DNA from 3 places in the Streptomyces sp. NPDC053493 genome. Region 1 is predicted to be linked to each of the others. Evidence: riboswitches for the same ligand, from Rfam matches in the RefSeq annotation. Region 1 holds a riboswitch; each other region holds the start of a gene.
The links. A riboswitch is a leader RNA that binds a small molecule or an ion and turns the genes downstream of it on or off. The one in region 1 is predicted to bind cobalamin.
Positions count from the first base shown of each region.

Region 2: it holds a riboswitch for cobalamin, as region 1 does, so the genes downstream of both, ACIGO8_RS16780 (ABC transporter substrate-binding protein) here and ACIGO8_RS22105 (cobalamin biosynthesis protein) in region 1, are expected to answer to the same signal.
Region 3: it holds a riboswitch for cobalamin, as region 1 does, so the genes downstream of both, ACIGO8_RS02285 (ribonucleoside-diphosphate reductase subunit alpha) here and ACIGO8_RS22105 (cobalamin biosynthesis protein) in region 1, are expected to answer to the same signal.

Region 1 is NZ_JBITXS010000007.1:304,769-315,113, forward strand. It holds gene ACIGO8_RS22100 (cobyric acid synthase) at 81-1,589, opposite strand; gene ACIGO8_RS22105 (cobalamin biosynthesis protein) at 1,586-2,569, opposite strand; cobalamin riboswitch at 2,601-2,723, opposite strand; gene ACIGO8_RS22110 (hypothetical protein) at 2,951-3,172, opposite strand; gene ACIGO8_RS22115 (anion permease) at 3,192-4,460, opposite strand; gene ACIGO8_RS22120 (alpha/beta hydrolase) at 4,810-5,937, shown strand; gene ACIGO8_RS22125 (hypothetical protein) at 6,158-7,528, shown strand; gene ACIGO8_RS22130 (VOC family protein) at 7,553-7,954, opposite strand; gene ACIGO8_RS22135 (neutral zinc metallopeptidase) at 8,051-8,941, opposite strand; gene ACIGO8_RS22140 (ABC-F family ATP-binding cassette domain-containing protein) at 9,182-10,345, shown strand, end outside.
Region 2 is NZ_JBITXS010000005.1:114,374-124,718, reverse strand. It holds gene ACIGO8_RS16790 (ABC transporter ATP-binding protein) at 1-299, opposite strand, end outside; gene ACIGO8_RS16785 (FecCD family ABC transporter permease) at 296-1,327, opposite strand; gene ACIGO8_RS16780 (ABC transporter substrate-binding protein) at 1,324-2,397, opposite strand; cobalamin riboswitch at 2,440-2,581, opposite strand; gene ACIGO8_RS16775 (Mov34/MPN/PAD-1 family protein) at 2,563-2,988, opposite strand; gene ACIGO8_RS16770 (amino acid permease) at 3,075-4,511, opposite strand; gene ACIGO8_RS16765 (DUF2017 domain-containing protein) at 4,855-5,439, opposite strand; gene clpS (ATP-dependent Clp protease adapter ClpS) at 5,439-5,744, opposite strand; gene ACIGO8_RS16755 (nicotinate phosphoribosyltransferase) at 5,857-7,185, shown strand; gene ACIGO8_RS16750 (nicotinamidase) at 7,272-7,865, shown strand; gene ACIGO8_RS16745 (hypothetical protein) at 7,959-8,261, opposite strand; gene ACIGO8_RS16740 (immune inhibitor A domain-containing protein) at 8,406-10,345, opposite strand, start outside.
Region 3 is NZ_JBITXS010000001.1:522,499-532,843, reverse strand. It holds gene ACIGO8_RS02300 (tetratricopeptide repeat protein) at 1-883, shown strand, start outside; gene def (peptide deformylase) at 956-1,606, shown strand; gene ACIGO8_RS02290 (ribonucleotide-diphosphate reductase subunit beta) at 1,670-2,686, opposite strand; gene ACIGO8_RS02285 (ribonucleoside-diphosphate reductase subunit alpha) at 2,686-5,034, opposite strand; cobalamin riboswitch at 5,165-5,302, opposite strand; gene ACIGO8_RS02280 (GNAT family N-acetyltransferase) at 5,346-5,864, opposite strand; gene mctP (monocarboxylate uptake permease MctP) at 6,078-7,688, opposite strand; gene ACIGO8_RS02270 (DUF3311 domain-containing protein) at 7,700-7,954, opposite strand; gene ACIGO8_RS02265 (GntR family transcriptional regulator) at 8,080-8,844, opposite strand; gene ACIGO8_RS02260 (extracellular solute-binding protein) at 9,130-10,345, shown strand, end outside.

The sequences.
Region 1 (10,345 bases):
TTCGATTCGCGATGCCAGAAACGTCATGACCCGGTCCGGCCGGCGTGCGGGCGCGGTCGCCGGGCGGCCGCGGCCCGCCCTCACGGCGCACCCGGCGGCACGAACGGCAGATCCGCCGGCGGGCCCGACTCGATCAGCTTCCACAGCGCGTCCGTGTCCGCGTGTTCCTCGATCAGGTCGCCGAGGCGGTCCAGCTGTTCCTCCCGCAGGGCGCCGAAGGACGTGTCCGGGGCCGGGACGAAGCGCCGGCCGGCCGCCGCCGCGACCTCGCGGAGGAACGCGCGGCGAAAGCCGTCGCTCTCCAGCGAGCCGTGCCAGTGCGTGCCCCAGACCGCGCCGACGCGGCAGCCGTCCAGGAACGGCTCGCCGCCCAGCACCTCGGCGACGCCGTGGTGGATCTCGTATCCCTCGACCCGCTCGCCGAGCGCCTCGCCGGCCGGCCGGGCCAGGGTCTTCTCGGGCGCGAACCGCACCCGTACGGGCAGCAGGCCGAGCCCGTCGACCGTGCCCGCCTTGGACTCGACCTCGTCGTCGATGCGTTCGCCGAGCGCCTGGAAGCCGCCGCAGACGCCGAGCACCGGCCGGCCCTCGGCGGCGCGCCGCACCAGGGCGTCCGCGAGGCCGCGCTCGCGCAGCCAGGCGAGCGCCTTCACGGTGCCCCGCGTGCCCGGCACGACGGCCAGGTCCGCGTCGGCCAGCTCCTCCGGCCGGTCCACGAAGCGCACGATGACGCCCGGTTCGGCGGCCAGCGCGTCCACGTCGGTGAAGTTGGACATGAGCGGTACGGCGCACACCGCCACCCGCAGCACGTCCTCGCCGACCGGCGGCGCCACCACCGACTCGCGCACCGCGCCCCGCAGCGAGACCCGCAGGCCGTCCTCCTCGTCGATGCCGAGGCCGTGCGCGTACGGCAGCACGCCGAAGGTCCGGCGTCCGGTCAGCCCGTACAGCATGTCCAGGCCCGGTTCGAGCAGCGTCACGTCGCCGCGGAACTTGTTCACCAGATAGCCGGCGACCAGCGCCTGGTCCTCGGGCGAGAGCAGCGCCGTCGTGCCGAAGAACTGGGCGAAGACCCCGCCGCGGTCGATGTCGCCGACCACCACGACGGGCAGCCGCGCGGCCCGCGCGATGCCCATGTTGACGATGTCCGTGCGTCGCAGATTGATCTCGGCCGGGCTCCCGGCGCCTTCGCAGATCACCGCGTCGTACGTGCTCCGCAGCTCCTCCAGGCACGCGAGCACCGGCTCGAACAGCTCCCGCTGCCGTCCGCCGTGATAGCCGCGGGCGCTCAGCTCGCCGACCGGCCTGCCCATGAGCACGACCTGGCTGGAGCGGTCGCTGCCGGGCTTGAGCAGCACCGGGTTCATCAGGGCCGACGGCTCGACGCGCGCGGCCTGCGCCTGCATGGCCTGGGCCCGGCCGATCTCCGCGCCTTCCCTCGTCACGAAGGAGTTCAGGGACATGTTCTGTCCCTTGAACGGCGCGACCTTGACGCCCTGCCGGACCAGCCACCGGCAGATGCCGGCCGTGACGACGCTCTTGCCCGCGTCGGACGTGGTCCCGGCGACGAGCAGCCCCCCGCCCCTCATGCGTTCCTCCGCTTCCTCGCGCTCACCGCGTCCGCGACCAGCCGGCCGCCCGCACAGGCGGCCAGGGCCAGCCAGGTCACCCGGCGGGACAGCCGTACCGCCCGGTCGATGTCGGCCACTTCCACGGCCCGCCCGGCACCGCCGAGCACCGGGCGGTGTTCGACCCGGCCGCCGTACGACAGGGTGCCGCCGAGCCGCACGCCGAGCGCGCCCGCGACGGCGGCCTCGACGGGGCCCGCGTTGGGGCTCGGGTGCTTCGCCGCGTCCTCGCGCCAGGCCTTCGCGGCGCCCCGCGGGTTTCCGCCCGCGAGCGTGGCGAGCACGGCGGTCAGCCGGGCGCCGGGCCAGCCCACGACGTCGTCGAGGCGGGCCGAGGCCCAGCCGAAGCGCCGGTGGCGGGGCGACTTGTGGCCGACCATGGCGTCCAGGGTGTTGACGGCCCGGAAGCCGAGCAGGCCGGGCACGCCCGCGACCGCGCCCCAGAACAGGGCGCCGACGACGGCGTCGGAGGTGTTCTCGGCGACCGACTCGACCACGGCGCGGGCCATCGCGGGCCCGTCGAGCGCCTGCGGGTCGCGGCCGACGAGGTGCGGCATGCGCTCCCGGGCCGTTTCGAGGTCGCCGGCCGCGAGCGCCCCGCCGATCGCGCGGGCCTCGCGGCCCAGGGACGTGCCGCCGACGACGGCCCACACCGAGGCGGCGGTCAGCGCGGCGGAGGCCGTCCGGCCGCCCCGTACCGTACGGGCGGCGAGCGCACCCAGCGCCACGGCGGATCCGGCGCAGACGGCGGTGTGCAGCGCGCCCCAGCCGCGGTGGTCGCGGTGCAGGCGCCTCTCGACGGCGGCCGCCGCCCGGCCGAACGCGGCGACGGGGTGCCCGCGGCGCGGGTCGGCGACGATCACGTCGACGGCGAGGCCGGCGGCCGCTCCGTACACGAAGTCAGCGGTGCTACGGGCAGGTCTGGGCCGGCGGCCGGGCATGTGGGTGTGTCCTCACTCGGGGTCCGCGCCCCGGGTCGACGTGACCGGCGGCGAGAGTTCCTGACTTCCGGACCTCTCGGATCCGGTCACAGTGGCGGGACCGCGCCGGAATCGCACCGGGCTTCCTCTCCTTGCCGCCGTCATGGCTGATGGCCCCGGCAGTCCACCACGGCCCGCGAACACCCGTCAACTCACCCTTGACCTGCGCCGGGTCACTGTGCGAAGCACCACAAACACGGCGGCCGGGGGGGGGGGGCCCCCCCGGGGGGGGGGGGGGCGGGGCGGCGCGGGGGCGGGGGGGGGGGGGCGGCGGGGGGGGGGCCCCCCCCGGGGGGGGCCCCCCCCCCGGCCGGAAGGACGCCGTGCGTCAGCCGTGCGTCGTCAGACGACGATCAGATAGATGCCGTACGCCACGGCCGCCGCGCACAGCGCGAAGCAGGCCCAGGCGCCGGTGCGGGCCAGCGGCGCGGAGCCGCCGGCGGCCGCGGCCTGCTCCTGCTTGCCGAGGCCGACGACACCGAGGGTGAAGAGGCCCACGAGGGCGACGGTCGCCACGAGGCTGACTCCGAAGACGGAGCCGAGAGCTGCCCAGTCGATCTTCATGTGCTTGGTTTCCAGTTCCTCAGACCGCGGCGGCGGGGGCCGGGGGAGCGGCGGGGTCCGCGGGGTTCGGGGCGGGGATGGTGGCCTTCAGGTCCTCGTCCGTGACGGCGGCGACGGAGCCGGCCGGCGGCGGCGGGGTGACGGCGGCGATGGCGGTGGTGACGACGCCCGCGGGCTCGGCGTCGGCCTCGACGTCGTTGACGTTGGTGTGGTCGACCACCTGGCGGCGGGAGATCAGCCAGATGCCGAGGCAGGAGGCGACCAGGAAGGCCGCGACGACGTAGACGCCCCAGGCGCCCTGGCGGGCGACGTACTCGGCGCCCGCGCCGACCAGGCCGGCGGCCGGCAGGGTCAGGCCCCACGCGACGAACATGCGGGTGGCGGTCGACCAGCGGACCACGCCGCCCTTGCGGCCGAGACCGGCGCCCATCACACCGCCCGAGACGACGTGCGTGGTGGAGAGCGAGAAGCCGAGGTGGGAGGAGGCCAGGATGGTGGTGGCCGCGCTGGTCTGGGCGGCGAAGCCCTGCTGCGGCTGGAGGTCCGTGAGGCCCTTGCCCATGGTGCGGATGATGCGCCAGCCGCCGAGGTAGGTGCCGAGCGCGATCGCCAGGCCGGCGGAGACGATGACCCAGACCGGCGGGTTGGAGCCGGGGGCGAGGACGCCGCCGGCGACCAGGGCGAGGGTGATGATGCCCATGGTCTTCTGGGCGTCGTTGGTGCCGTGGGCGAGTGAGACGAGGCCGGCGGAGGCGATCTGGCCGGCCCGGTAGCCCTTCTCCGTGGTCTTCTCGTGCGCGTTCCGGCCGAGGCGGTACGTCAGGCGCGCGGCGAGCAGCGAGGCCAGGCCGGCGACGATCGGGGCGGCGACGGCCGGCAGGAGCACCTTGCTGACGACGACCTCGCCGTTGACGCCGCTGACGCCGATCGCGGCGACGGTGGCACCGATGAGGCCGCCCATGAGGGCGTGGGAGGAGCTGGACGGCAGGCCGACCAGCCAGGTCACCAGGTTCCAGAGGATCGCGCCCACGAGGGCGGCGAGGATGACTTCGGGCTGGATGCCCTCCTCGTTGACGAGTCCCTTGGAGATCGTGTTGGCAACCTCCACCGACAGGAACGCACCGACCAGGTTCAGCACGGCGGACATGGCCACCGCCGTCTTGGGCTTGAGGGCACCGGTCGAGATGGTGGTGGCCATCGCGTTGGCGGTGTCGTGGAAACCGTTCGTGAAATCGAACACGAGAGCTGTCACGACCACAATGGCGAGCAGCAGCGTGATGTGTTCCATTTACCCAGGCAATCGTTTGACGTCAGTGGCTCGTCGAACGTAGGCAACCTGAGTGAACGGAAGGTGAACTGGGCCGGGCGTCATGGTGACTCTCATCGGCGCCGCGGATTCCGCTTACGGCCCGGGCGGCGCCGGCGTCCACGATGCGGTCATGGTGCGACCCCGGGTAATCCGTACGTTTCCCGGGCGGATGCGACTCGCCTCCCTTCCGCCGCGCTCGTCCCGTATCGCCCCGTGGACCACATCAGTCGCACGGAGGACCCGCCGAGATGGCGTGAAGGAGACCCACGTCACTCGAAGGAGGGCCCGCCCGGTGGCACGGAGAGGGCGTCCTGCGGACACTGGGAGCGTGCGCCCGGCTACAGCGACGGCAGCGGCCGTCACCACAGTGATCGGTCTCGGCGTGGCCGCGGTGGCGGCCGGCCGCTACGCCAGCGACGCCGCCCTCGGGGTGCCGTCGGGGCGGCCCTTCCCCGGCGACCCCAGACTCACCGTGCACGCCACGGGACCCGGCCGCATCACCCTCACCCGCAGTCTCGCGGCCCTGCGCCCCGGCACGTACGGGATCGAGGCCGACGGCCTGCACGCCGTCGTCGGTCCCGTCCTCGACCGGGTCCCGCACACCGCCGACACCGTGGTGCGCCGGCTCGAACGGGTCGAGCTCGGCGCCCTCGCGCCCGGCACCCGGGTCCGCCTCACGCCCCAGCTGCACCGCGGCACGCCCGAGACCGCCCTCGGCCTGGGCCACGAGGACGTCGAGATCCCCGGCGAGCTCGGCGTCCTGCCGGCCTGGATCGTCCCCGGTGCCCACCCCACCTGGGTGATCGCCCTGCACGGCCTCGGCACCACCCGGGAACAGCCGCTCAACCTGGTGCCCTTCCTCCAGCGCCGGCAGATCCCCGTCCTCGTCCCCACCTACCGCGGCGACACGGGCGCGCCCGCCGCGCCCGACGGCCTCGCCCACCTCGGCGACTCCGAGTGGCGCGACGTCGACGCCGCCATCCGCTACGCCGTCCGCCGCGGCGCGGCCGACGTCGTCCTGCACGGCTGGGGCACCGGCGCCGCCATGGCCCTGCACGCCGCCGCGAACTCCGGGGTGCGCGACCGGATCCGCGGCCTCGTCCTCGACTCACCGGTCCTCGACTGGGAGGCCACCCTGCGCAACCTCGCCGCCGCCCGCCGGGTGCCCGGGCCGCTCCTGCCGCTCACCGTGCGCGCCGCCCAGGGCCGCACCGGGCTCCACGGCGACCGGCTCCAGGAGGCCGCCGACCCCGACGCCCTGCGCGTCCCGACGCTCCTCTTCCACGGCCCCGACGACACCCTCGCGCCCTGGGACCGCTCCCGCCGCCTGGCCGAGCTCCGTCCGGACCTGGTCACCCTCACCACGGTCCGCGACGCCCCGCACGCGGCCATGTGGAACGCCGACCCGGTCCGCTACGAGGAGGCCCTCCGCCGCTTCCTCACCCCGCTCGTCTAGCGCCGGGCGCCTGCCCTTCCGGCGCCGGGCCCCTGCTCGTCTAGCGCCGGGTGCGGCTCCCGGGTGCGGCTCCCGGGCGCCGCGCAGGTGCCTCCCGGGCGCCTCCCAGGCGCCGGAGCCCGCGGCCCGAGACCGCTCCCGGGCGCCGAAGCCCGGGGCCGGGCGGCGGCGTTGCGGATTCCGATTGGGCTTTCGGGCCGTCAGCGGGAAGACTGCCCCCGTGACGTCTCGAAAGCCCGATGAACCATTGGCGCGCAACTCCAGACTCCGACTCGTCCGTCCGCGGCCGCTCGCCACCGCGCGCAAGGCCGTGGCGACCCGGCGCACCCGCCCGGCACCCCGGCCGCCCGAGGGGACACCGCCCCGCGCGGAACTGGCCCGCCAGGCGCGCGCCGTCCTCGCGGACGCGGTGCGCATCGCCCGCTGGGCCGCCGAGGGACGGCACGCCGAGACGGCACTCCCGGACGGGGAACAGGCCGCCGCCGCACTGGATCTGACACCCGGGCAGGCCCGGGCCGGCTGGGACCGGGCCCGGCTCGCCGGCCTCGTCGAGCTGCACGGCGGCACCGCCCGCCCCGGCTGGCGGCTGACCGCCTGGGACCGCGACGACTCCGCCGTGCTGCGCGGCTGGGTCGCGCTGTTCGACGCCTGGTCGCTGGCGCACCCGGCTCCCGAGGACGTGGCGCCCGGCGCCGTCGCCGAGGTCGTCGAGGCCGTTCCCCAGGTCCTCTCGCTGCTCCAGCTCTCCGCCGGGCCCGTCGCCGTGCCCAGCCTGCTCGACCTGCTGCGGCAGCGCGTCGACGAACTCCGCGAGGAGCGCTGCGAGGTCCCGGGACCCGGCGACACCGCCCCGCCGGTGGTCGCCGCCGAGGGCCTGCCGGCCCTGCTCGACTGGGCCCTGGCCGGCCTCGAGGCCGTCGGCGCCCTCACGCTCGGCGAGGACCACGCCACCCTCACCCCGCTCGGCAACTGGGCGGTCTGGGTCAAGCTGGAGCAGATCTGCGTCGCCGCCCAGAGCCCGGCCGGCAACATCGAGCACTCCGCCGAGGAGATGCTCCGCGGCTGCGCCCGGCTCACACCGGGCCCGGCCCGTGACGAGTACCGCGCCTGGCTGGCCGCCCGCACCCTCTCCAGCGCGGTCGCCGAACTCCTCGCCGTCGCCCGCGGCGAGGACGCCCTGCTGCGCGGCCTCGCCTTCGAGGCCCTGCGGGTCGTCGGCGCCCCGGCCGAGCCCGAGGTCAGGGCCGCCCTCGAGGAGCCCTCGCTCCGCCCGTACGCGCTGCTGTGGCTCGCGGAGTACGAGGGCGCCGACCCGGACGCGGCCCCGGAGGTCCTCACCCGCGAGGAGGCCACCTGGCTCTGGGTGGACACCGCGGCGGCCGTCGCCGACCACGGCGAGAGCGCCCTGCTCGTACGGCACCTCGACTCGGCCGTCCAGGGCACCGTCCCGGCCCTCCTCGACGAGGTCCGCGCGGTCGGCCATCCCCGCACCGTCCAGGTCCTCGTCGCCCTCGCCGCCGCCCACCCCGACCCGGCCCTGGCGAAGGCGGTCCGCCGGGCTGCCTTCCAGGTCCACACGGGCGGGGCCTGAACGGCCCCGGGCCCGGCAGGCGGTCTAGCCCGAGGCGCCGGGGGCGTACGTCCCGAAGCTCCAGACGTTGCCCTCGGCGTCCCGGGCCATGTAGTCCCGGGAGCCGTAGTCCTGGTCGGTGGGCGGCATGACGATCTCGACGCCGTGGGCGACGGCGCGGGCGTGGTGCTCGTCGACGTCGTCCACGCGGACGTACACCCCGGCCGGGCCGGCACCCGTCATGACCTTGTCGAACACGCTGTCCGTGCCCGTGCTGCCGACCATCACCATCCCGTTGCCGTGCGAGAGCTCGGCGTGCGCGACGCGGCCGTCCTCCGTCTCGTACACGGCGGTGGCCGTGAAGCCGAAGGCCTCCGTGAGCACGCGGATCGCGGCCTTCGCGTCCTCGTACTTCAGGGTCGGACAGATGTCGGGTGCCTCAGCCATCCCGATCACTCCCTTTCGATGTGATCTGGATCTTCGATGTGACCTGGATCTCAGTCTGGCAGCCGCCACCGACAACGCGCCCCGGTCGCCGCGCGGTCAGCGGAAGGTGTCGCAGCGCGCCATGTCGCCGGTCCTGTAGCCGGTGGCGAACCACTGCTGCCGCTGCGCCGCCGAGCCGTGCGTCCAGTTCTCCGGGGTCACCCGGCCCTGGAAGCGCTCCTGGATCCGGTCGTCGCCGACGGCCGCCGCCGCGTCCAGACCGTCGCGGATGTCGTCCTCGGTGAGCCGGGTGAGCAGCGGCCGGCCGGTCCTGTCGTCCGGGGTGGTCGTGGCGTGCCGGGCCCAGACGCCCGCGTAACAGTCGGCCTGGAGCTCGACCCTCACCGCGTTGGAGTGCGCGCCGGTCCGGCCGTCCTGGGCGCGCGCGAGGGTGCCGGTCAGGTTCTGCACGTGGTGGCCGTACTCGTGCGCCACCACGTACGCCTGCGCGAAGGGCCCGCCGGACGAGCCGAAGGTGGTGCGCAGCTCGTCGAAGAAGCCGAGGTCGAGATAGACCTGCCGGTCGCCGGGGCAGTAGAACGGGCCGACCGCCGAGGTGGCCTGGCCGCAGGCGGTGGGCACCTGCCGGCTGAACATGACCGTCGAGGCCTGCGCATAGCGCCCGCCGCGCCGCGCGTACTCGGCCCGCCAGTAGTCCTGGACGCTGTTGACGACCGCCACGATCCGGCAGTCGTCGCGGGTGTTCGCGTCCGAGCCCTTCCGGCAGGTCCGGCCGACCTGGCTCGCCGACGAGGCGGTCGCGGCCGGGGGCTCGCCGCCCGAGGACAGGCCCAGCTGGTCGGGCCCCACGCCGAAGAGGAGGCCGAGGACCAGGGCGATCAGGCCGATGATCCCGCCGCCGACGGTGGCCCTGCCGCCCGGGAGGCGACTGCCCCGGACGTCCTTGACCTCCGAGGTGTCCAGGTTGGCGTCGTCGTCGAACTGCATGGCCACCGCCCTCCGCGCGTCTCTGCCGAGTATCAGGGAGGGCCGTGACGTACACCCTTTTTGCGTGGCATGCGGGGTGTGTGGGGAATGTCGCGAAATGCCCTGCCTGTGATCTGTGGCCTAAAAGCAGTTGCAGAGGCCCGTTAGACTGGCCGTATGGCCATTCTCCCCGTGCATTAGCGGCGTCGAAGCCCGACCCAGCCGTCCTTCCGCCGTTTCCCACCGCCCTGGAGTCTGTCCGTGATCACCGCTTCCGGCATCGAGCTGCGCGCCGGCGCCCGCGTCCTCATCGAGTCCGCTTCCTTCCGCGTCGCCAAGGGCGACCGCATCGGCCTGGTCGGCCGCAACGGAGCGGGCAAGACGACCCTCACCAAGTGCCTGGCGGGCGAGGGCCAGCCGGCCGGCGGCACCATCTCCCGCTCCGGCGAGGTCGGCTACCTCCCGCAGGACCCGCGCACCGGCGACCTCGACGTCCTCGCCCGCGACCGGATCCTCTCCGCCCGCGGCCTCGACGTCCTGCTGCGCAAGATGCGGCAGAACGAGGAGCGCATCGCCACCGGCTCCGGCGCCACCCGCGAGAAGGCCCTCAAGCAGTACGAGCGCCAGGAGACCGAGTTCCTCACCAAGGGCGGTTACGCCGCCGAGGCCGAGGCCTCCACCATCGCCGCCGCGCTCGGCCTGCCCGACCGCGTCCTCGGCCAGCCGCTGCACACCCTCTCCGGCGGTCAGCGCCGCCGCATCGAGCTCGCCCGCATCCTCTTCTCCGACGCGGACACCCTGCTGCTCGACGAGCCGACCAACCACCTCGACGCCGACTCGATCGTCTGGCTGCGCGACTACCTGAAGACCTACCGCGGCGGCTTCATCGTCATCTCCCACGACGTCGACCTCGTCGAGACCGTCGTCAACAAGGTCTTCTACCTGGACGCCAACCGCTCCACCATCGACGTCTACAACATGGGCTGGAAGCTCTACCAGCAGCAGCGCGAGGCCGACGAGAAGCGCCGCAGGCGCGAGCGCCAGAACGCCGAGAAGAAGGCCGCCGCGCTCAACTCGCAGGCCGACAAGATGCGCGCCAAGGCCACCAAGACGGTCGCCGCGCAGAACATGGCCAAGCGCGCCGAGCGCCTGCTCTCCGGCCTGGAGGCGGTCCGGGTCTCCGACAAGGTCGCCAAGCTCCGCTTCCCGGAGCCCGCGCCCTGCGGCAAGACCCCGCTCACCGCGGAGGGCCTGTCCAAGTCGTACGGGTCACTGGAAATCTTCACCGATGTGAACCTCGCCATCGACAAGGGCTCCCGCGTCGTCATCCTCGGCCTCAACGGCGCCGGCAAGACGACCCTGCTCCGCCTCCTCGGCGGCGTCGAGCAGCCCGACACCGGCCAGGTCACTCCCGGCCACGGCCTC
Region 2 (10,345 bases), on a different contig from region 1:
GGGGAGCGGCCGAGGGCGACGAGCTCGCGGACGGTCAGCTCGAACTCGGCCGCGCTCTCCTGCGGCACCGTCGCGATCCGCCGGGCCCGGGCCCGCGGCCGCATCGCGCGCAGGTCGTCGCCGTCGAGCAGGGCCCGGCCGGAGGTGGGCGCCAGGGTGCCGTAGACGCAGCGGAGCAGGGTGGTCTTGCCGCTGCCGTTGGGGCCGACGAGGCCGACGGTCTCACCGGGCCGTACGACCAGGTCGGCGTCGCGCAGCCGGTCCTCGTAGGACAGGGCCTCGACCCGCAGCCCGCTCATGCCGGCGCTCCTTCGGCACGGCGGCGCATCAGCCAGAGGAAGAAGGGCCCGCCGGTGAGCGCGGTGAGCACGCCGACCGGGATGTCCTGGGGCGGTGCGACGGTCCGGGCGGCGAGGTCGGCCAGGACCAGGGCGACCGCTCCGCCGAGCGCGGCGACCGGCAGGAGCCGGCGGTGCGGGGCGCCGACGGCGATCCGGGCGGCGTGCGGGACCATCAGGCCGACGAAGCCGACGCTGCCGCTGGCCGCGACGAGGACGGCGGTGACGAGCGAGGCGAGGACGAAGACGGCGGCGCGGAAGCGGGCGGTGTCGAGGCCGAGCACGGTGGCGCCCTCCTCGCCGACGAGGAGCAGGTCGAGCGGGCGGGCGAGGGTGAGCAGGGCCCCGATGCCCAGCGCGAGGACGGCGGCGGGCAGGGCGAGGCTGTCCCAGCGGGCGCTGCCGAGGCCGCCGAGCGACCAGAACAGCGCCTCCTGGAACTGTTCGGGCCGGCCCGCGACGACCAGCAGCAGGGTGGTGAGCGCGGAGAGGATGTACGAGACGGCGACGCCGGCGAGCACCAGCCGGGCGCCGGTCATGGTGCCGCCGCGGCGGGCGAGCGCGTAGACGAGGACGAGCGAGAGCAGTGCGCCGGCGAAGGCTCCGGCGGGCAGGGCGACGGTGGTGGTGAGGCCGCCGATCAGCCCGATGCCGCCGCCGGCGACCAGGACGAGGACGGCGCCCGCGGAGGCGCCGGAGGAGATCCCGAGCAGGAAGGGATCGGCGAGCCGGTTGCGGACCAGGGCCTGGAGGACGACGCCGACGACGGCGAGGCCGGCGCCGACGATCGCGCCGAGCAGCACCCGGGGCAGCCGGACGTCGAGCACGATCGTGCGGTACGGGGAGGGCGCGGCCCGGCCGGTGAGGGCGTCGAGGACCTGGCCGGGCGGGATGCGGACGGAGCCGAGGGCGAGCGAGGCGACGACCGCGGCCGCGAGCGCGACGAGCAGTCCGGCGACGACGGCCGACTGCCGCTGGGCCGGGCTCATCGGGCGTCGGGCGTCGCGGTCGGGTGCGCGGCCGAGGGCGTCCGGGCCGGGGCCGTCCGGACCGCGGGCGTCCGGGCCGGGTGTGCCGAGCCCGTCCGGTCCGGGTGGAGCTGGGCGGCGAGCTTGCCGATGGCGGCGGGCGCGCGGACGCCGAGGACGGTGTCGGACAGCGGCAGCACGGCGAAGCGGCGGTTCTTGATCGCGGGCACGTCGCGCAGGGCGGGGTCGTCGAGGAGCCGCTTCTTCTTCTGTTCGACGGTGGTGGCGCCGTAGTCGTAGATGAGGACGACGTCGGGCTTGCGGGCCACGACCTGTTCCCAGCCGGCGTCGCCGAAGGTCTTGTCGAGGTCGGCGAAGACGTTGCGGCCGCCGGCGCGGGTGATCAGCTCGTTGCCGATGCCCTTGCCGCCGGCCGTGAACGCGGTCTTGTCGCCGCTGTCGTAGACGAAGACGGAGACGGGTGCGACGCCCTGGAGCCGCTGCTCGGTGGCGGCGACGCCGGCGTGGGCCTCGCGGGTCCAGCGCGCGGCGCGGTCGGGCACGCCGAAGGTGCGGCCGACCTCGTCGACCTCGCGGTAGAGGTCGTCGAGTGAGGTGCGGCCGCTCGGGCAGTACTCGGTGTTGAGGCGGCTGGCGATGCCGGAGGCCTTGAGGTCGTCGCGGCCGCGGCCGGCCTTGGCGTCGAAGGCGGAGGCGTAGCCGCCGTAGACGAAGTCGGGAGCGGCGGCGAGCAGCGCCTCCTTGGAGGGGTACTCCTTGGCGAGGACCGGGACGGAGTCGTACGCCTTCTTGTAGGCGGGCAGGATCGCGTCGTCCAGGTAGGCGGTGCCGGCGAGCGACTTCTCCAGGCCGAGGGCGAGCATGATCTCGGTGACGTGCTGGTTCATCGTCACGGCGCGCTTCGGCGGGGCCTGGAAGGTGGTGGTGACACCGCAGTTGGTGACGGTGTACGGGAAGCCGGGCGCGGCCGCGCCGGCGGCTGGGGTCCCGGTGCCGGGCGCCGGTGCGGAGCAGGCGGCGAGCAGGGGTATCAGGGCGGCGGCGGACAGCAGCGGGCGGCGCCAGGACATGACGGTGCGGGCCTCCTGACGGGGATTTCCACGTCCCCGAGCGGTGGTGAGAAGGCGGCAGGTCAGTTCCTGGCTCGCGTCCCCTGGGGGACGGTCACAGTGGCGGGACCGCGCCGGATTCGCACCGGCTTCCTGGGTCCTGCCGCCCGAAAGGTCGCGATCAGCCTACTCGTAGGCCTCGACGATCTTGACCTCTTCCTCCGCCACGACGCCGTCGACGATCGTGTAGGAGCGGAACTGGAAGGGCCCGGCGCCGTCGGTGTCGGCGGTGGAGACGAGGACGTAGTGGGCCTGCGGCTCGTTGGCGTAGGAGATGTCCGTACGGGACGGGTAGGCCTCGGTCGCCGTGTGCGAGTGGTAGATGACCACGGGCTCCTCGTCCCGGTCGTCCATCTCGCGGTAGAGCTTGAGCAGGTCGCCGGAGTCGAACTCGTAGAAGGTGGGCGAGCGGGCGGCGTTCAGCATCGGGATGAAGCGCTCGGGGCGGCCCGTGCCGGCCGGTCCGGCGACCACGCCGCAGGCCTCGTCGGGGTGGTCCGCGCGGGAGTGTTCCACGATCTGGTCGTACAGGGCCCGGGTGATGGTCAGCATGCTCATCAGAATAAACAGACGGGCCGCTCCGTACCGAGAAGTGGTACGAAGCGGCCCGCATGCTGAGACGGTGCAGGTCGGAGGTGTTACGACCGCTTGGCGAAGGCGGCGCTCTCGGGGTTGCGGGCCTTGAGCACCAGGTAGGACACGGCCAGGATCAGGCCCCAGACCGGCGCGCCGTAGAGCGCGACCCGGTTGTCCTTGTCCATGCCCATGGTGACGACGACCATGGCGATGAAGGCGAGCGAGAAGACGCTGAACCAGATGCCGCCCGGCGCCTTGAACGGCGACTGGGGCAGCTCGCCGCGGTCGGCCTTGAGCCGGTAGCGGATCTGGCAGATGAGGATGACGATCCAGGCCCACATGCCGGAGATGGTGGCGAAGGAGACGACGTAGTTGAACGCCTCGCCGGGCCACTGGTAGTTGATCCAGACGCCGACCGTCATCAGCGCGGCGGAGACCGTGGTGCCGACCAGCGGCGTGCCGGACTTGGTGAGCTTGGTGAAGACCTTCGGGCCCTGGCCGTTGAGCGCGAGGTCGCGCAGCATGCGGCCGGTGGAGTACATGCCCGAGTTGCAGGAGGACAGGGCCGCGGTCAGGACGACGAAGTTGACGATGGCGGCGCCGATGCCGAGGCCCATCTTCTCGAAGGCCGCGACGAACGGGCTGACGCCCGGCTTGAACTCGGTCCACGGGACGACCGACAGGATCATGATCAGCGCGCCGACGTAGAAGACGGCGATGCGCCACGGCACGGTGTTGATGGCCTTCGGCAGGACCGTCTTCGGGTCCTTCGACTCGCCCGCCGTCACGCCGACCAGCTCGACCGCGAGGAAGGCGAACATGACCATCTGCAGGGTCATCAGGGTGGAGAAGATGCCGTCCTTGCCGGCGAAGAAGCCGCCGAGGTCCCACAGGTGGGTGACGGAGGCGGTGTCGCCGGCGTCGGAGAAGCCGAGGGTGAGGATGCCGGCGCAGATCAGGATCATGCCGACGATGGCGGTGACCTTGACCATGGAGAACCAGAACTCCAGCTCACCGAAGAGCTTCACGGAGATCAGGTTGGCGCCGTAGAGGATCACGGTGAAGACGAGGGCGGACAGCCACTGCGGGATGTCCCACCAGTACGTCATGTAGGTCGCCGCGGCGGTGACCTCGGTGATGCCGGTGACGACCCAGAAGAGCCAGTACGTCCAGCCGGTCGCGAAGCCCGCGAAGGGGCCGATGAACTCCCGCGCGTACTCCGAGAAGGAGCCGGACACGGGGCGGTACATGAGGAGCTCGCCGAGCGCCCGCATGATGAAGAAGATGACGAGGCCCGCGATGGCGTACGCGAGGATCAGGCTCGGTCCCGCGATGGAGATGCCCTTGCCGGCTCCCAGGAAGAGTCCGGTGCCGATGGCGCCGCCGATCGCGATCATCTGGATCTGGCGGGCGCCGAGTGCCCGGTGATAACCCTCGCCCGAGGCGGAGTCCGCGGCCTCATTGCCGTCGTGCTGCTTGTCGACCTGCACTGAGGTCATGGTGGTGCGCCTTTCTCCATGCTGATCCGCGCGCGGCCGCTGGGCCGTGTGTGCTGCGGGTCAGGTCCTGATCCCCCCGGATGTGGATGGAGTGCCGCCGGCGGTCAGCCGGTCGTAGCGCCCCCGGGGACAGGGGTGGCGTCCCCGGGTGGTCGTGAAGATTTATCACGGGGTTCACAGTGATCGGCGCGTTCGCGCGTGACCCACGCCACATGAATAGCAGGGCCAAAAGGACACAAGAGGGCAAGGAAGGCGCTTGGATAACGTATTCGTTATCCGGATTTGAGCGTCCGCTGAGCGAACACCGCGGATACCGGCCGGTAGCCCGTTCCGCGGAGCGCCGCTACGGCAGGAGCGTCTCGACGAGTGACTCCTGAAGTCCGCCGAGCCAGAGGTACGCCATCACCATCGGCTTGCGCGGATCGGAGTCGGGCAGCCGGTAGAGCTGCTCGCTCTCGTCGTCGTCCTTGACCTCCAGCCGGGTGCCGATGGTCAGCCGCAGGTCGTTGAGCGCGCCGAGCCAGGCCCGGGACTCGTCCGCGGTGAGCTTGAGGACGCCGCCGCCCTCGCCGGCCGCCGCCGAGGCGAGGGCGTCGAGGCTGCGCACGACCGCGAGGGCGTCGTCGCGCTTGCGGGCCCGCAGGTCGTTCTCGGTGAAGCGGCGGAAGTCGGCCGCGGCCTGCCGCAGCTCGTCGGTGTCGTCCCCGTACGCGTCGGGGAAGAGCCGGCGCAGCGCCGGGTCGGAGGGCGGTTCGCTCGGGCCCTCGGCGAAGAGCGCGGCCAGCGGGTCCTCGCCCTCCACGGGCTCGTCGCCCGGGCCGATCAGCTCCATGAGCTGCACGGCGAGCGAGCGCAGGATGGAGATCTCGACCTCGTCGAGCGCGACGGCCGCGCCGCCGCCGGGCAGCGCCTCGAAGTGCCCCGCCATCAGCCGCGGTCCTGGGAGAGCGTCGCCCACAGTCCGTAGCCGTGCATCGCCTGCACGTCCCGTTCCATCTCCTCACGGGTGCCGCTGGAGACCACCGCGCGGCCCTTGTGGTGCACGTCGAGCATCAGCTTGTGCGCCTTGTCCTTGGAGTAGCCGAAGTACGCCTGGAAGACGTAGGTGACGTAGCTCATCAGGTTGACCGGGTCGTTGTGCACGAGGGTCACCCAGGGCACGTCGGGTTCGACGACGGCGGAGACCTCCTCGGCCGGTGCGGTCCGTTCGATCTCGATAGGCGCAACGCTCACTTACCCCATGCTGCCACCCTGACCGGCCCGTCGCACAAACGGGGCCACCCGCACGGCGCCATCGGCCGCCGAATATTCGTCACTCTGACGAATACTGCGGTAGCATCCTCCTATGAACGCTGCGGACCTTGGGCTGCCGGTGGACGTGCCGTCGACCGCGCTCTTCACCGACCAGTACGAGCTGACGATGCTCCAGGCGGCCCTCAGGGCCGGCACGGCGGACCGCAGGTCCGTCTTCGAGGTCTTCACCCGCCGGCTGCCCGAAGGGCGGCGCTACGGCGTGGTCGCGGGCATCGGACGGGTCCTGGACGCGGTCGAGAACTTCCGCTTCGACGCCGGCGTGATCGGCTTCCTGCGGGAGCGGCAGATCGTCGACGAGCCGACCCTCGCCTGGCTCGCGCGCTACCGCTTCTCCGGCGACGTCTGGGGCTATCCCGAGGGCGAGGTGTACTTCCCGGGCTCGCCGATCCTGCGGGTCGAGGGCTCCTTCGCGGAGTGCGTCCTGCTGGAGACCGTGATCCTCTCCATCCTCAACCACGACTCCGCCATCGCGGCCGCCGCCTCGCGCATGTCGGCCGCCGCGGGCGGCCGCCGGCTCATCGAGATGGGCGCCCGGCGCACCCACGAGCTGGCCGCCGTCGCCTCCTCGCGCGCCGCGTACGTCGGCGGCTTCGACTCCACCTCCGACCTCGCGGCCGGTTTCCGCTACGGCATCCCGACCGTCGGCACCTCCGCGCACGCCTTCACGCTGCTGCACGACACCGAGCGCGACGCCTTCCGCGCCCAGGTCGACTCGCTGGGCGCCGGCACCACCCTCCTGGTCGACACCTACGACGTGGCCGAGGCCGTCCGCACCGCCGTCGAGGTGGCCGGCACCGGGCTCGGCGCGGTCCGCATCGACTCCGGCGACCTGCTGCTCGTCGCCCACCGGGTGCGCGCGCAGCTCGACGAGCTCGGCGCGACCGACACCAAGATCGTGGTCACCTCCGACCTCGACGAGTACGCCATCGCCTCGCTCGCGGCCGCGCCCGTCGACGCGTACGGCGTCGGCACCCAGCTGGTCACCGGCAGCGGCCACCCGACCTGCTCCATGGTCTACAAGTTGGTCGCTCGGGCCGCCTCGGCCGACCCGAAGGCGCCGCTGACGCCGGTGGCGAAGAAGTCGGTGGGCGGCAAGGCCTCCGTCGGCGGCCGCAAGTGGGCGGCCCGCCGGACGGACGCCGAGGGCGTGGCCGAGGCCGAGGTCATCGGCACCGGCGCCGTCCCGGCCGAGCTCGTCGACCGCCAGCTCCTGGTCGAGCTGGTCAAGGGCGGCGACGTGGTGGCCCGCGAGCCCCTGGAGGCGGCCCGCTCCCGGCACATCGCGGCCCGCGCCGCGCTGCCGATGTCGGCGATGCAGCTGTCGCGGGGCGAGCCGGTCCTGCCGACCGAATACCTGTAACGCCCCAGAGCGCCCCCTCCCGAAGGGAGGGGGAAGTCTCTAGGCTCGAATCCGACCCCACGGCCGCCTCGCTAAGGACACCCGCCATGCACCGCGCATTGATCGTTGTGGACGTTCAGAACGACTTCTGCGAGGGCGGCAGCCTCGCGGTGACGGGCGGCGCCGACGTCGCCGCCGCCGTCACCGAACTGGTCGGGATGGCGGGCGGCGCCGCCTACCAGCACGTGGTCGCCACCCGCGACCACCACGTCGACCCGGGCGACCACTTCTCGGACGAGCCGGACTACGTGTCGTCCTGGCCGCGGCACTGCGTGGCCGGCACCGAGGGCGTCGGCTTCCACCCGAACTTCGCGCCCGCCGTCGCCAGCGGCGCGATCGACGCGGTCTTCGACAAGGGCGCCTACGAGGCCGCGTACAGCGGTTTCGAGGGGCACGACGAGAACGGCGAGACGCTCGCCGAGTGGCTGCGGGCCCGCAAGGTCACCGAGGTCGACGTGGTCGGCATCGCCACCGACCACTGCGTGCGCGCGACGGCCCTGGACGCGGCCCGTGAGGGCTTCCGCACCCAGGTGCTGCTCGACCTGACGGCCGGAGTGGCGAAGGAGACCACCGAGCGGGCGCTGGACGAGCTGCGCGAGGCGGGCGTGGAGCTGTCCGGCAAGCCGATCGTCGCCTCGTAGCAGCGCGGCGGCGGAGCCCCGGGCTCAGGCCCTGCGCGTCGCCGGGCTCGGGCGGCCGGGGCCCGCGGGCCCGGGTCCCGCGTGTCGCCGGGCTCAGGCGGCCGGGGCCTGGGGCAGGGACCGTATCGGGTGCCACAGCTCCTGGGCGGTGGTCCGCCACAGCAGGCCCTCCGGGTGGTGCAGGACGGCCGTGATCTCGTCCGGCGTGGGCGGCTCGGTGTTGCCGCGGAGGTAGACCGCCCGCAGGCCGAGGTTCCGCAGCCGGGTCAGGGCGCGGGCGCGGTTCGCGGCGTGCACGAGGAAGCGGACGGTGGCCCCGTCGCCGGCCGGGCTGGGCAGTCCGATGGCGACGACGACACTGCCTCCCGGCAGTCTGCTGAACCCTCCGTTGGGCATGCGGAACCACTCCCCCGTGGAACTACTGTCAATAAGGTCGGGCGGCCGAAGCCGTAAGACGCACCTAAACACGATCGGCCGCCGCCCGCTAGAGGGCGACGGCCGATCATGCTTTGACCTGCGACGATTCAGAAAAACTCGTCGTTACTTCGTCGAGGGACCCACCTGGACCGTGATCGTGGAGCCGTCCTTGGCCTCCTTGACGACCTGGATCTTGGTGTTGGTGTCAGTTACCTGGACACCGGAGCGCTGGGTCTCCTTGAACCAGTAGACGCCCTTGCGGTCGTCGAAGGTCGGGTTGCCGGCCTGGGACGGGACCCAGGTGCCGACGCCCTTGTTGTGCAGCTGGAAGCCGTCCGTGCGGGAGATGCTGAACGGCGAGTCGTACGCCTGGACGCGGCCGCGCATCAGCGTGCCGTCGCCCCACTTCAGCGGGCTCGGGTGGGCGTCGATCGGGAGGATGCGGCCCACACCCGGGTGCTGGGAGGTGTTGTTGTCCTTCTGGGACAGGTCCCACTTCCAGATCAGCAGACCGTTCTGGTACGGGTAGTGCTCGACCCAGCTGGCCTTGTCGCCGGTGAAGCCGAAGTTGTACGGGCCGACCTTGAGGGTCTTGTCGTACGAGACGTACTGGCGGTTCTCCGCGATGTAGTACTGCTCGTACTCCTTCGCGAAGCCCTTGCCGATGCGGGAGAAGCCCTTGGCGACCCAGCCGTTGGCACCGTTCTCGGCGTTGTCCGAGAACACGGCGGCACCGTCCGCGGTCAGCGTGATGGCGTCGGCCGTGAAGCCCTTGCCGCCCGCGCCGCCGTCCGTCTGGTAGCGGAAGCGCAGGTCGAACTTCTTGCCCGCGTACGCGTCCAGGCCGTAGACGAGCTTCTGGTGCGTGTTCGAGGCGCCGGTCAGGGCCGGGGCGCCGGACGCGTCCTTCTGCAGCGGCTTGCCGTCGGCGGTGCCGTCGAGGGCGTGCCAGTTGGCGCCGCCGTCGGTGGAGACCTCGGCGTACAGGTAGTCGTAGTCCTGCTCGATGTCGTACCAGCCCTGGAGCTCCAGGGAGGCGGTCGACTTGCCGGTCAGGTCGACGGAGCGGGTCAGGGTGTTCTTGAGGTCGTCACCCATGTCGCTCCACCACTGCGTGGCGCCCTCGGCGGGAGCCACGACGTCGGTGGTGACCGTCTTCTTCGGCAGCTCGACGACGAGCGCCTGCGGGTTCTTGGTGTTGTACTCCGAGACGCCCAGCTTGTGGGTGGTCTTGGTGCCACGCTGCCAGTCGTTGACCTTGGCGTAGTTCAGCCAGCCGAGCTGCAGCTTGTCCCAGGCGTTCATGTCGCCGGGCAGGTCGCCGATGGAGTCCTTGCCGGTGCCGAGCCACGAGCCGGAGGACATGAGCGTCCAGAAGCCGGTCGAGTTCTCGCCGCCCGCGGTGTCGTAGTGGTCCGGCAGACCGAGGTCGTGGCCGTACTCGTGGGCGAAGACGCCGAGGCCGCCGTTCTCCGGCTGCATCGTGTAGTCGCCGACCCAGATGCCCGAGTCTCCGATCTGGGTGCCGCCGGCCTTGTTGTTCGCCGGACCGGTCTTGCCCGCGTCGGTGCCGTAGGCGTACCAGCGGTGGGCCCACAGGGCGTTGGTGCCCTCGGCGCCGCCGCCGGCCGACTCGTCCTCGCCCGCGTGGACGATCTGGAAGTGGTCGATGTAGCCGTCGGGCTCGTTGAAGTTGCCGTCGCCGTCGAAGTCGTAACGGTCCCACTGGTCGTACTGCGCCAGCGTGGCCTTGATCTCGGCGTCGGTCTTGCCCTTGGCCTTCTGGTCGGCGTTCCAGGCGACGAGGCCGTCGCGGACGGTGTCCCAGACGTTGGCGCAGTTGGTCTGGCCGCAGTAGTTGGAGCCGTAGCGGGCCTCGTTGTACGGGACCTTGACCCAGTCGGAGACCGCGCCGTCGACCGAGTAGCGGCCGGACGAGGTCTTCTCGTAGTAGGTCTTCAGGGACTGCTTCGGGCGGCCGGCGGCGTCCTTGCCGGTGCCGAAGTACAGGTCCTGGAAGTGCTGCTGGTTGTAGTCCGCCTGCCAGGCCGTGGAGTTGTCGT
Region 3 (10,345 bases), on a different contig from region 1:
CGCGGGCGCGCTGCTGACGCGCGCGGCGGACCTGGAGCCCTGGCTCTCGGAGTCCTGGTTCAACCTGGCCCTGCTGCACAAGTTCCGGCACGACTGGGAGCAGGCGCGGGCCGCCGGGCTGCGCGCCGTCGCGCTGCTCGACAAGGAGAGCGGCGCCCCGGACTGGTGGAACGTGGGCATCGCCGCCACCGCCCTGCAGGACTGGCCGCTGGCCCGCCGCGCCTGGCAGGCCTACGGCCTCAAGGTGCCCGGCGCGGCCGCCGGCACCGGCGAGCCGGCCGGCATGGAGCTGGGCAGCGCGGCCGTGCGGCTGTCCCCGGAGGGCGAGGCCGAGGTCGTGTGGGGCCGCCGTCTGGACCCGGCCCGGATCGAGGTGCTGTCCATCCCGCTGCCGTCGTCCGGACGCCGCTGGGGCGAGGTCGTCCTCCACGACGGCGTGCCGAACGGCGAGCGCACCACCAGCGCCGGCCCGTCCTATCCGGTCTTCGACGAGATCGAGCTGTGGGCGCCCTCGCCGGTGCCGACCTGGGTGGTCCTCCTGGAGGCCGCCACGGAGGCCGACCGGGACGCCCTGGAGCAGCTGGCCGCCGACGCCGGCTTCGCCGCCGAGGACTGGTCGTCCTCCGTACGGCTGCTGTGCCGGGCCTGCTCCGAGTCGACGATGCCGAGCGCCGAGGGCGAGGGCGAGCACCTGGACCCGCACGACCACAGCGAGCCCGGACATCCCGGCCCGCTCGGCCACCGCTCGCCCGGCGAGCTGTGGGTGCCGGAGCGCGAGTGCGGTATCGCCGCGCCCGCGGGCCTGGTCCGCGGGCTCCTCGACGGCTGGGTCGCGGACAGTCCGGACAGCCGGGAATGGCGTGATCTGGAGGAAGTCTGCTGACCTCTGCCCGTAGGCTGTATCCCACACCTACAGCGGTTGTATCGGTTTCCAGGAAGAAGGCGTACGGCGGAGATGGCGCAGCAGGGCACTGAGCAGGAGCAGACGGGCGTGTTCGCGGTGGACGACGAGGGCTTCGTCGTCGACACCGAGGACACCGAGGCCCGCGAGGCCGCCCACCGCGAGCGCGGCACCTCGCGTCCGATCACGGTGGTCGGCAACCCCGTGCTCCACCGGGAGTGCAAGGACGTCACCGAGTTCGACGACGAGCTGGCCCAGCTGGTCGACGACATGTTCGCCAGCCAGCGCACCGCCGAGGGCGTCGGCCTCGCCGCGAACCAGATCGGCGTGGACCTGAAGGTCTTCGTCTACGACTGCATGGACGACGAGGGCGTCCGGCACGTCGGCCACGTGATCAACCCGGTCCTCCAGGACCTGCCGGCCGACCGCCGCCACCTCGACGACTCCAACGAGGGCTGCCTGTCGGTCCCGACCGCGTACGCCTCGCTGGCCCGTCCGGACTTCGCCGAGGTGCACGGCGTCGACCTGAAGGGCAACCCGATCAAGGTCCGCGGCACCGGCTACTTCGCCCGCTGCCTCCAGCACGAGACGGACCACCTCTACGGCTTCCTCTACATCGACAAGCTGTCGAAGCGGGACCGCAAGGACGCCCTGCGCCAGATGGAAGAGGGCACCCCGCGCTACCCGGTCGTCGCGAACGACTGACCGCACACCGTCACGCCGAAGGGCCCCGCACTCCGAGGAGTGCGGGGCCCTTCGCCGTACCGGCTAGAAGTCCTCGTCGAGGTCCACCGAGCCCTCGACCGCCACCTGGTAGGCGGACGGGCGGCGCTCGAAGAAGTTGGTCAGCTCCTGGACGCCCTGGAGCTCCATGAACGCGAACGGGTTCTCGGAGCCGTACACCGGGGCGAAGCCGAGGCGGGTCAGGCGCTGGTCGGCGACGCACTGGAGGTACGCGCGCATCGACTCGGTGTTCATGCCCGGCAGGCCGTCGCCGCACAGGTCGCGGCCGAACTGGAGCTCGGCCTCGACGGCCTCCTTCAGCATGTCGGTGACCTGCTGCCGCAGCTCGTCGTCGAAGAGCTCCGGCTCCTCCTTGCGGACGGTGTCCACGACCTCGAAGGCGAAGTTCATGTGCATCGTCTCGTCACGGAACACCCAGTTGGTGCCCGTCGCCAGGCCGTGCAGCAGGCCGCGGGAGCGGAACCAGTACACGTAGGCGAAGGCGCCGTAGAAGAACAGGCCCTCGATGCACGCGGCGAAGCAGATCAGGTTGAGCAGGAAGCGGCGGCGGTCGGCGGCCGTCTCCAGCTTCTCGATCTTCTCGACCGAGTCCATCCACTTGAAGCAGAACTGCGCCTTCTCGCGGATGGAGGGGATGTTCTCGACGGCGGCGAACGCGGCGGCGCGGTCGTCCGGGTCGGGCAGGTAGGTGTCGAGCAGCGTCAGATAGAACTGGACGTGCACGGCCTCCTCGAAGAGCTGGCGCGACAGGTACAGGCGCGCCTCCGGGGAGTTGATGTGCTTGTAGAGCGTGAGCACCAGGTTGTTGGCCACGATCGAGTCGCCGGTCGCGAAGAACGCGACCAGGCGGCCGATCATGTGCTGCTCGCCCGGCGACAGCTTGGCGAGGTCGGCGACGTCCGAGTGGAGGTCGACCTCCTCCACGGTCCAGGTGTTCTTGATGGCGTCGCGGTAGCGCTCGTAGAAGTCCGGGTAGCGCATCGGACGCAGGGTCAGCTCGAAGCCCGGGTCGAGGAGGTTCTGGTTCCGGGTGGTGCTCATTACTGGCAGGCCTCGCAGGACTCGGGGTTTTCGAGGGAGCAGGCGACGGCGTCGGGGTCGGCGACCTGCTGGACGGGAAGGGTGGCGGCCTGGGCGGCGCGGGCGATCCGGGTCGCCGGGCGCGAGCGCAGGTAGTACGTGGTCTTCAGGCCCTGCTTCCAGGCGTACGCGTACATCGACGACAGCTTGCCGATGGTCGGCGTCTCCATGAACAGGTTCAGGGACTGCGACTGGTCGAGGAACGGCGTGCGGTCGGCCGCCATGTCGATCAGGCCGCGCTGCGGGATCTCCCAGGCCGTGCGGTACAGCTCGCGCACCTCGGCCGGCACCCAGCCGAAGCCCTGCACCGAGCCGTTGGCGTCGCGCAGCGCCTCGCGGGTCTGCGCGTCCCACACGCCGAGCCGCTTCAGCTCGTCCACCAGGTAGGTGTTGACCTGGAGGAACTCGCCGGACAGCGTCTCGCGCTTGAACAGGTTGGAGACCTGCGGCTCGATGCACTCGTAGACGCCCGCGATGGAGGCGATCGTCGCGGTCGGGGCGATGGCGAGCAGCAGGCTGTTGCGCATGCCGACGGAGGCGATCCGCTCGCGCAGCGCCGCCCAGCGCTCGGGCCAGTTCAGCTCCACGTCGTAGTGGTCGGGGTGCAGGACGCCGCGCGCGGTGCGGGTCTTGTCCCAGGCGGGCAGCGGGCCGCTGCGCTCGGCGAGGTCGGCGGAGGCCTCGTACGCGGCCAGCATGATCCGCTCGGCGATCCGGGTGGACAGCGCGCGGGCCTCGGCGGAGTCGAACGGCAGCTTCAGCTTGAAGAAGACGTCCTGCAGGCCCATCGCGCCCAGGCCGACCGGGCGCCAGCGGGCGTTGGAGCGGCCCGCCTGCTCGGTCGGGTAGAAGTTGATGTCGACGACCCGGTCGAGGAAGGTGACGGCGGTGCGGACGGTCTCGTCGAGCCGCTCCCAGTCGATGTCCGAACCGACGACGAACGCGCCGAGGTTGACCGAGCCCAGGTTGCAGACCGCGGTCTCGCCGTCGTCGGTGACCTCGATGATCTCGGTGCAGAGGTTCGAGGAGTGGACGACGGTGCCGGGCTCGGCGGTCTGGTTGGCGGTCCGGTTGGAGGCGTCCTTGAAGGTCATCCAGCCGTTGCCGGTCTGCGCGAGGGTGCGCATCATGCGGCCGTACAGGTCGCGGGCCGGCATGGTCTTCTTGGCCAGGCCCGCCTCCTCCGCCTTGCGGTACGCGGCGTCGAACTCCTCGCCGTACAGGTCGACGAGCTCGGGGACGTCGGCCGGGGAGAACAGCGACCAGTCGGCGTCCGCGTTGACCCGGCGCATGAACTCGTCCGGGATCCAGTGCGCGAGGTTGAGGTTGTGGGTGCGGCGGGCGTCCTCGCCGGTGTTGTCGCGGAGCTCCAGGAACTCCTCGATGTCCGCGTGCCAGGTCTCCAGGTAGACGGCCGCGGCGCCCTTGCGCCGGCCGCCCTGGTTCACGGCGGCGACGGACGCGTCGAGCGTCTTCAGGAACGGGACGATGCCGTTGGAGTGGCCGTTGGTGCCGCGGATCAGCGAACCGCGGGCGCGGATGCGGGAGTAGGACAGGCCGATGCCGCCCGCGTGCTTCGACAGGCGCGCCACCTGGTGGTAGCGGTCGTAGATGGAGTCCAGCTCGTCCTGCGGGGAGTCCAGCAGGTAGCAGGAGGACATCTGCGGGTGGCGGGTGCCGGAGTTGAACAGGGTGGGGGAGGAGGGCAGGTAGTCGAGCCGGCTCATCAGCCCGTACAGCGCCGTCACCTCGTCCACCGCGCGGTCGCTGTCGTCCTCGGCGAGGCCGGAGGCGACGCGCAGCATGAAGTGCTGCGGCGTCTCGATCACCTTGCGGGTGATCGGGTGGCGCAGCAGGTAGCGCGAGTAGAGGGTGCGCAGGCCGAAGTAGCCGAAGCGGTCGTCGGCGACCGGGTCGATCGTCGCGTCCAGCCGGTCGGCGTGCCGGGCGACGAACTCGGCGGTGCGGTCCGCGATCAGGCCCTCGCGGTGGCCGACGGCGACGGAGGCGGCGAAGGAGGTCGCGCCCTGTCCGGCCGCCTCCTCGGCGATGGTGAGGGTGAGCAGCCGGGCGGCGAGCCGGGAGTAGGCCGGGTCCTCGGCGATCAGGCCGGCGGCGGCCTCGGTGGCCAGTTCGCGCAGCTCCGCCTCGTCCGAGCCCGCGTGCCGGCCGCGCAGCGCGGCGGCGGCGACCTTGCCGGGGTCGGCGTCCGGGAGGTCGGCGGTGAGATCGGTCAGGGTCCGCAGGAGTACGGTCCCGGGGCCGTCGTTCTCGATCGCTGCGGCCGGATCGGCGGGCGCGATGGTCACGTGGGGGCTCTCCCTCGCTCGGCTCGGGGCCAGGGCGAAGGGAGGCGGGCGGCGGCGGCCGCAGGCATGGCGGCGCCGCGTCCACCGGCCCACTCCGCGAGGCCCGGACGTCTGTGACACCCGGAACGGACGGACCGGGCGCGCTGCCGGCAGGTCCTCGGACTCGCCCGTGCGCGAAACACGCAAAAGCACACCGTTGCGGGACAGTTCCGGATTTCCACCGGATTCCCCTGCGGCGACAGCGAGGACGAGCATACATGTGGGGGGCGCCGCTTGCCGCACCCCCCACATGTTGTGTGTCGTTTGCGCCGCTACAACTCCAGCGTGTAGCAGAGGAGTCGGAATTCAGGCCGCTCGGGGATCGGCGACCAGTCCCGTTCCGGGGCGCGGCCGAAGCCCAGCCGCTCGTAGATCCGGTGCGCGGTGCGCATCCCGGTCTGGGTGGACAGAACGATCCGCACACAGCCAGGAACGGCCCGCGCGCGGTCCACGCAGGCCCGCACGAGCGCCTCGCCGACACCGCGGCCGCGGGCGGCGGGCGCGACGGCCAGCATCCGGATCTCGGTCTCGCCGGCCTCGGCGCGATCGCCCATCACTCCGGGCGCCGGGACGAAGGTCACACCGCCCAGGACGGCGCCGTCCGCCTCGTCGCGGGCGACGGCCACGAGCACGTCGGCGACCTCGGCCCGCCCGGCCACGTTCTTCAGATGGCCGAAATACCAGTCGTCCTCGCCCTGGAGGAGGTGTCCGTCGTCGAGGTAGGCCCGGGCGGTGAGCTCGCCGAGGGTCGCGTACTCCTCCGGCCGTACGTCTCTGATCATGAAGTCCATGCCCGGCAGTCTCCCGCGCCCCGCGCCGGACGCGCGCCGGGGGGCCGCCGGGCGGCGCTTGGGGCCGCCGGGCGGTGCGGGGGCGCTGGGGCCGCCGGGGCAGTCGGGCCGCCCGGGAGTCGCCTCGCCGCGAGAAACGGCCGCCGGGACCCCTGGCAGGGGCCCCGGCGGCCGTTCGGAAGCGTGGCGGGACCGTTTGCCCGCCCGGTGGGATCAGTGCGCGCTGCCGACCTTCGGCGGCTCGGTGACGACGCCGGTGTCGCCGGCGTCGGCGGTGTAGTCCTCGGGGGAGGTCTCGTCGACGCCGTCGGGTGTGCCCACGGCGCGCAGGACGAGGGTGAGGACGACGGTGACGAGGACGTTGAGGACGAAGGCGGTGAGGCCGATGTAGCCGATCTCGCCGATGCCGGGGATCTCGGCGGAGGAGCCGCCGAAGTGTTTCTGGGTGGGGCTGGCGACGCCGTAGGCGGCGGCGGTGCCGTAGACCATGCCGACGGCCCAGCCGGCGATGAGGGCCCAGCGGTGCATCCAGCGGGTGAACAGGCCGCCGACGAGGGCGGGGAAGGTCTGCAGGATCCAGATGCCGCCGAGGAGCTGGAAGTTGATGGCGACGGTCTTGTCCATGGTGAGGACGAAGACGAGGGCGCCGACCTTGACCAGGAGCGAGACGAGCTTGGAGACCTTGGTCTCCTGGGCGGCGGTGGCGTCGGGCTTGATGAAGTCCTTGTAGATGTTGCGGGTGAAGAGGTTGGCGGCGGCGATCGACATGATGGCGGCCGGGACGAGGGCGCCGATGCCGATGGCGGCGAAGGCGACGCCGGCGAACCAGGCCGGGAACATGTTCTCGAACAGCTGCGGGATGGCGAGCTGGCCGTTGGTCACCTTCACACCGGCCGCGATCGCCATGAACCCGAGCAGCGCCAGCAGACCCAGCATCAGCGAGTACAGCGGCAGGATGGTGGTGTTGCGCCGGATCACCTCGCGGCTCTTGGAGGAGAGCGTCGCGGTGATCGAGTGCGGGTACATGAACAGCGCGAGCGCCGAGCCGAGCGCGAGCGTCGCGTACGTCCACTGGCCTGCCTCGCCGGGCACGAGCGCGCCCTTGGGCTTGCCGGTCTTCGGGTTGAGTGCCTCGTAGGCGTGGGCCGCCTTGCCGAAGATCTCGTCGAAGCCGCCCAGCTTGATCGGGATGTAGATGATCGCCACCGCGATGACGAGGTAGATCAGGGTGTCCTTGACGAAGGCGATGAGGGCCGGGGCGCGCAGGCCGGAGGAGTACGTGTAGGCCGCCAGCACGCCGAAGGCGATGAGCAGCGGCAGGTCCTTGACGAACCAGTGGGTGTTCTCGCCGCCGCCGACGCCCATCACGTCCAGGACGGCCTGGATGCCGACGAGCTGGAGCGCGATGTACGGCATGGTGGCGAGGATGCCGGTGACGGCGACCGCCAGCGACAGGCCCTTGGAGCCGAAGCGGCCGCGGACGAAGTCGGAGGTGGTGACGTAGCCGTGCTTGTGGGACACCGACCACAGGCGGGGCAGGAAGGTGAAGATCAGCGGGTAGACCAGGATGGTGTACGGCACGGCGAAGAAGCCGGCCGCGCCCGCCGCGTAGATGGCCGCCGGGACGGCGACGAAGGTGTACGCGGTGTAGAGGTCGCCGCCCAGCAGGAACCAGGTGATCCAGGTGCCGAACGAGCGGCCGCCCAGGCCCCATTCGTCCAGGCTGTGCTCGTTCTCGGCCCGGCGCCACTTGGCGGCCAGGAAGCCCATGACCGTGACGGCCAGGAAGAAGAAGACGAAGACGCCGAGGGCGACGCCGTTCACGCCGTCGTGCTTCACTGCGACGCACCTCCCTTGCGGGAGCGCTGGTCACGCTTCCAGAGCTGGTACGCGACCATGGTCAGAGCGGTGGAGATCACGACCCACAGCATCTGGTACCAGTAGAAGAACGGGACACCGACGAAGGTGGGTTCCACCTTCGCGTAGGAGCTCACCCACAGCATCGCGACGAACGGCGCGACGAGGCAGAGCGCGATCACCACTCTGGCGGGTGTGATGACCGGTTGTTTCCCTTGTGTCGCTTCTGACATGGCGAAACCGTCCCCTCGCTGATCACCTCGTAATGACGGGGAAATCTAGGGGACGGTCTCGCTGTTAGGAACCCCTGTCCGTATAACGGATCAACCGTCAGTGGGAAGCGGCGGCTCCGGCCGGATCAGCCGTGGGGCCGCTGGAGGCGGGCGACGAACTTGTAGCGGTCGCCGCGGTAGACCGAGCGCACCCATTCGACCGGTTCGCCCTGGGCGTCCAGCGAGTGCCGGGAGAGCATCAGCATCGGCAGGCCCACGTCCGTGCCGAGCAGCCCGGCCTCGCGCGGGGTGGCGAGCGAGGTCTCGATGGTCTCCTCGGCCTCGGCGAGGTGGACGTCGTACACCTCGGCGAGCGCGGTGTAGAGCGAGGTGTACTTCACCAGGGAACGCCGCAGTGCGGGAAAGCGCTTGGCGGACAGGTGGGTGGTCTCGATGGCCATCGGCTCGCCGCTCGCCAGGCGCAGCCGCTCGATCCGCAGCACCCGGCCGCCGGGCGAGATGTCGAGCAGTCCGGCGAGGGTGTCGTCGGCGGTGACGTAGCCGATGTCGAGGAGCTGCGAGGTGGGTTCGAGGCCCTGGGCCCGCATGTCCTCGGTGTACGAGGTGAGCTGGAGGGCCTGGGAGACCTTGGGCTTGGCCACGAAGGTGCCCTTGCCCTGGATCCGCTCCAGGCGGCCCTCGACCACCAGTTCCTGGAGGGCCTGGCGCACGGTGGTGCGCGAGGTGTCGAACTCGGCGGCGAGCGTGCGCTCGGGCGGGACCGGCGTGCCGGGCGGCAGGGTCTCCGTCATGTCGAGCAAATGCCGCTTCAGTCGGTAGTACTTGGGCACGCGCGCGGTACGGGTGGCCGCGCCACCCTCTGTCTCCGTGCTGCCCGCGTCCGTGGCCATGGCCTGCCTTCCCGACTCCTGTGCTGCTGCCGTCACCGGCTCCTCCGTCTGTCGCGGCTCACATGGTGGCACGGACCGGTCACGGGTCGTCGCCCTCCCTCAGGTGTCGGTCCGATAACGGACCCGACTGCCCTTCTTATACACCCTTGACACCCCTAAAGGTCTAGGCCAAGCTCCGGGTACTGGTCTACACCATTAAAGACCAGGTCCCAGCCCCACGAGCACTACTCGACGTATGTCTTCGCGCGGTGGGCAGGGGTTGCAGGCATCCCTGAGGAGGGTGGCGTGAAGCGCAAGCTCATCGCGGCGATCGGCGTCGCGGGCATGATGGTCTCGATCGCGGCGTGCGGGGGCTCCGACAAGGGCGGCGACAAGGCCGGCGGCGAGGCCAAGGAGCTGACCGTCTGGCTGACGGTCGACGCCCAGAACAACTGGCCCGAGCTGGTCAAGGCTGCCGACGACGCGGTGACCAAGAAGCACCCGGGCATCACCATCAAGCACGAGTACTACGGCTGGCCGGACAAGAACACCAAGCTCGACGCGGTGCTCGCGACCGACAAGGCCCCGGATGTTGTCGAGATGGGCAACACCGAGATGATCAGCTACATGGCCAAGGGCGCCTTCGCCGAGGTCGACCCGTCGAAGTTCGAGAACTCCGACCAGTGGCTCGACGCCCTCAAGGACTCGGTCACCTACAACGGCAAGACCTACGGCGTCCCCTACTACGCCGGTGGCCGCGTGGGCACCTGGCGCAAGGACATCGCCGCCGAGGTCGGCGTCAAGGCCGCCCCGAAGACCTGGGCCGAGCTGACCGCCGCGCTCGACAAGATCCAGGCCAAGAAGGGCGACAAGTTCAGCGCCTGGTACCAGCCGTCGCCCGACTGGTACGCCGCGATGTCCTTCGTCTTCGAGGCCGGCGGCTCCATCGCCAAGCAGAACGGCGAGACCTGGAAGGCCAACCTCTCCTCGCCCGAGTCCGTCAAGGGCCTCACCGAGTACAAGAACATCGTCGACAAGTACATGCACGGCGACAAGACGAAGGACGAGTCCGACCGTCCCGTCGTCTTCGGCCAGGGCAAGTCCGCGACCATGTTCGCCGCCGGCTGGGAGGGCGCCACCGCCGCCGACCCCAAGACCGACAAGGTGGGCGGGCTGAAGGACAAGCTCGAGAACTTCGTGATGCCCGGCCCGTCCGGCAAGAACCTCCCCGTCTTCCTCGGCGGTTCCGACCTGGCCGTCCCGATCAAGTCCAAGGCCCAGGGCGTGGCGGCCGAGTGGATCGCCGCCTTCACCGGCGCCGAGGGCCAGAAGGGCCTCGTCGCCAAGGGCAACCTGCCCAACAACAAGAAGGACCTCGCTCCGCTGAAGAGCGACCCGGCCACCGCCGTCCCGGCGACCGCGGCCGAGTCCAGCTGGTTCGTCCCGACCGCCCCCGGCTGGGGCCAGGTCGAGAAGGCCCAGACCCTCAAGACGATGCTCATCGAGATCGCCAACGGCAAGA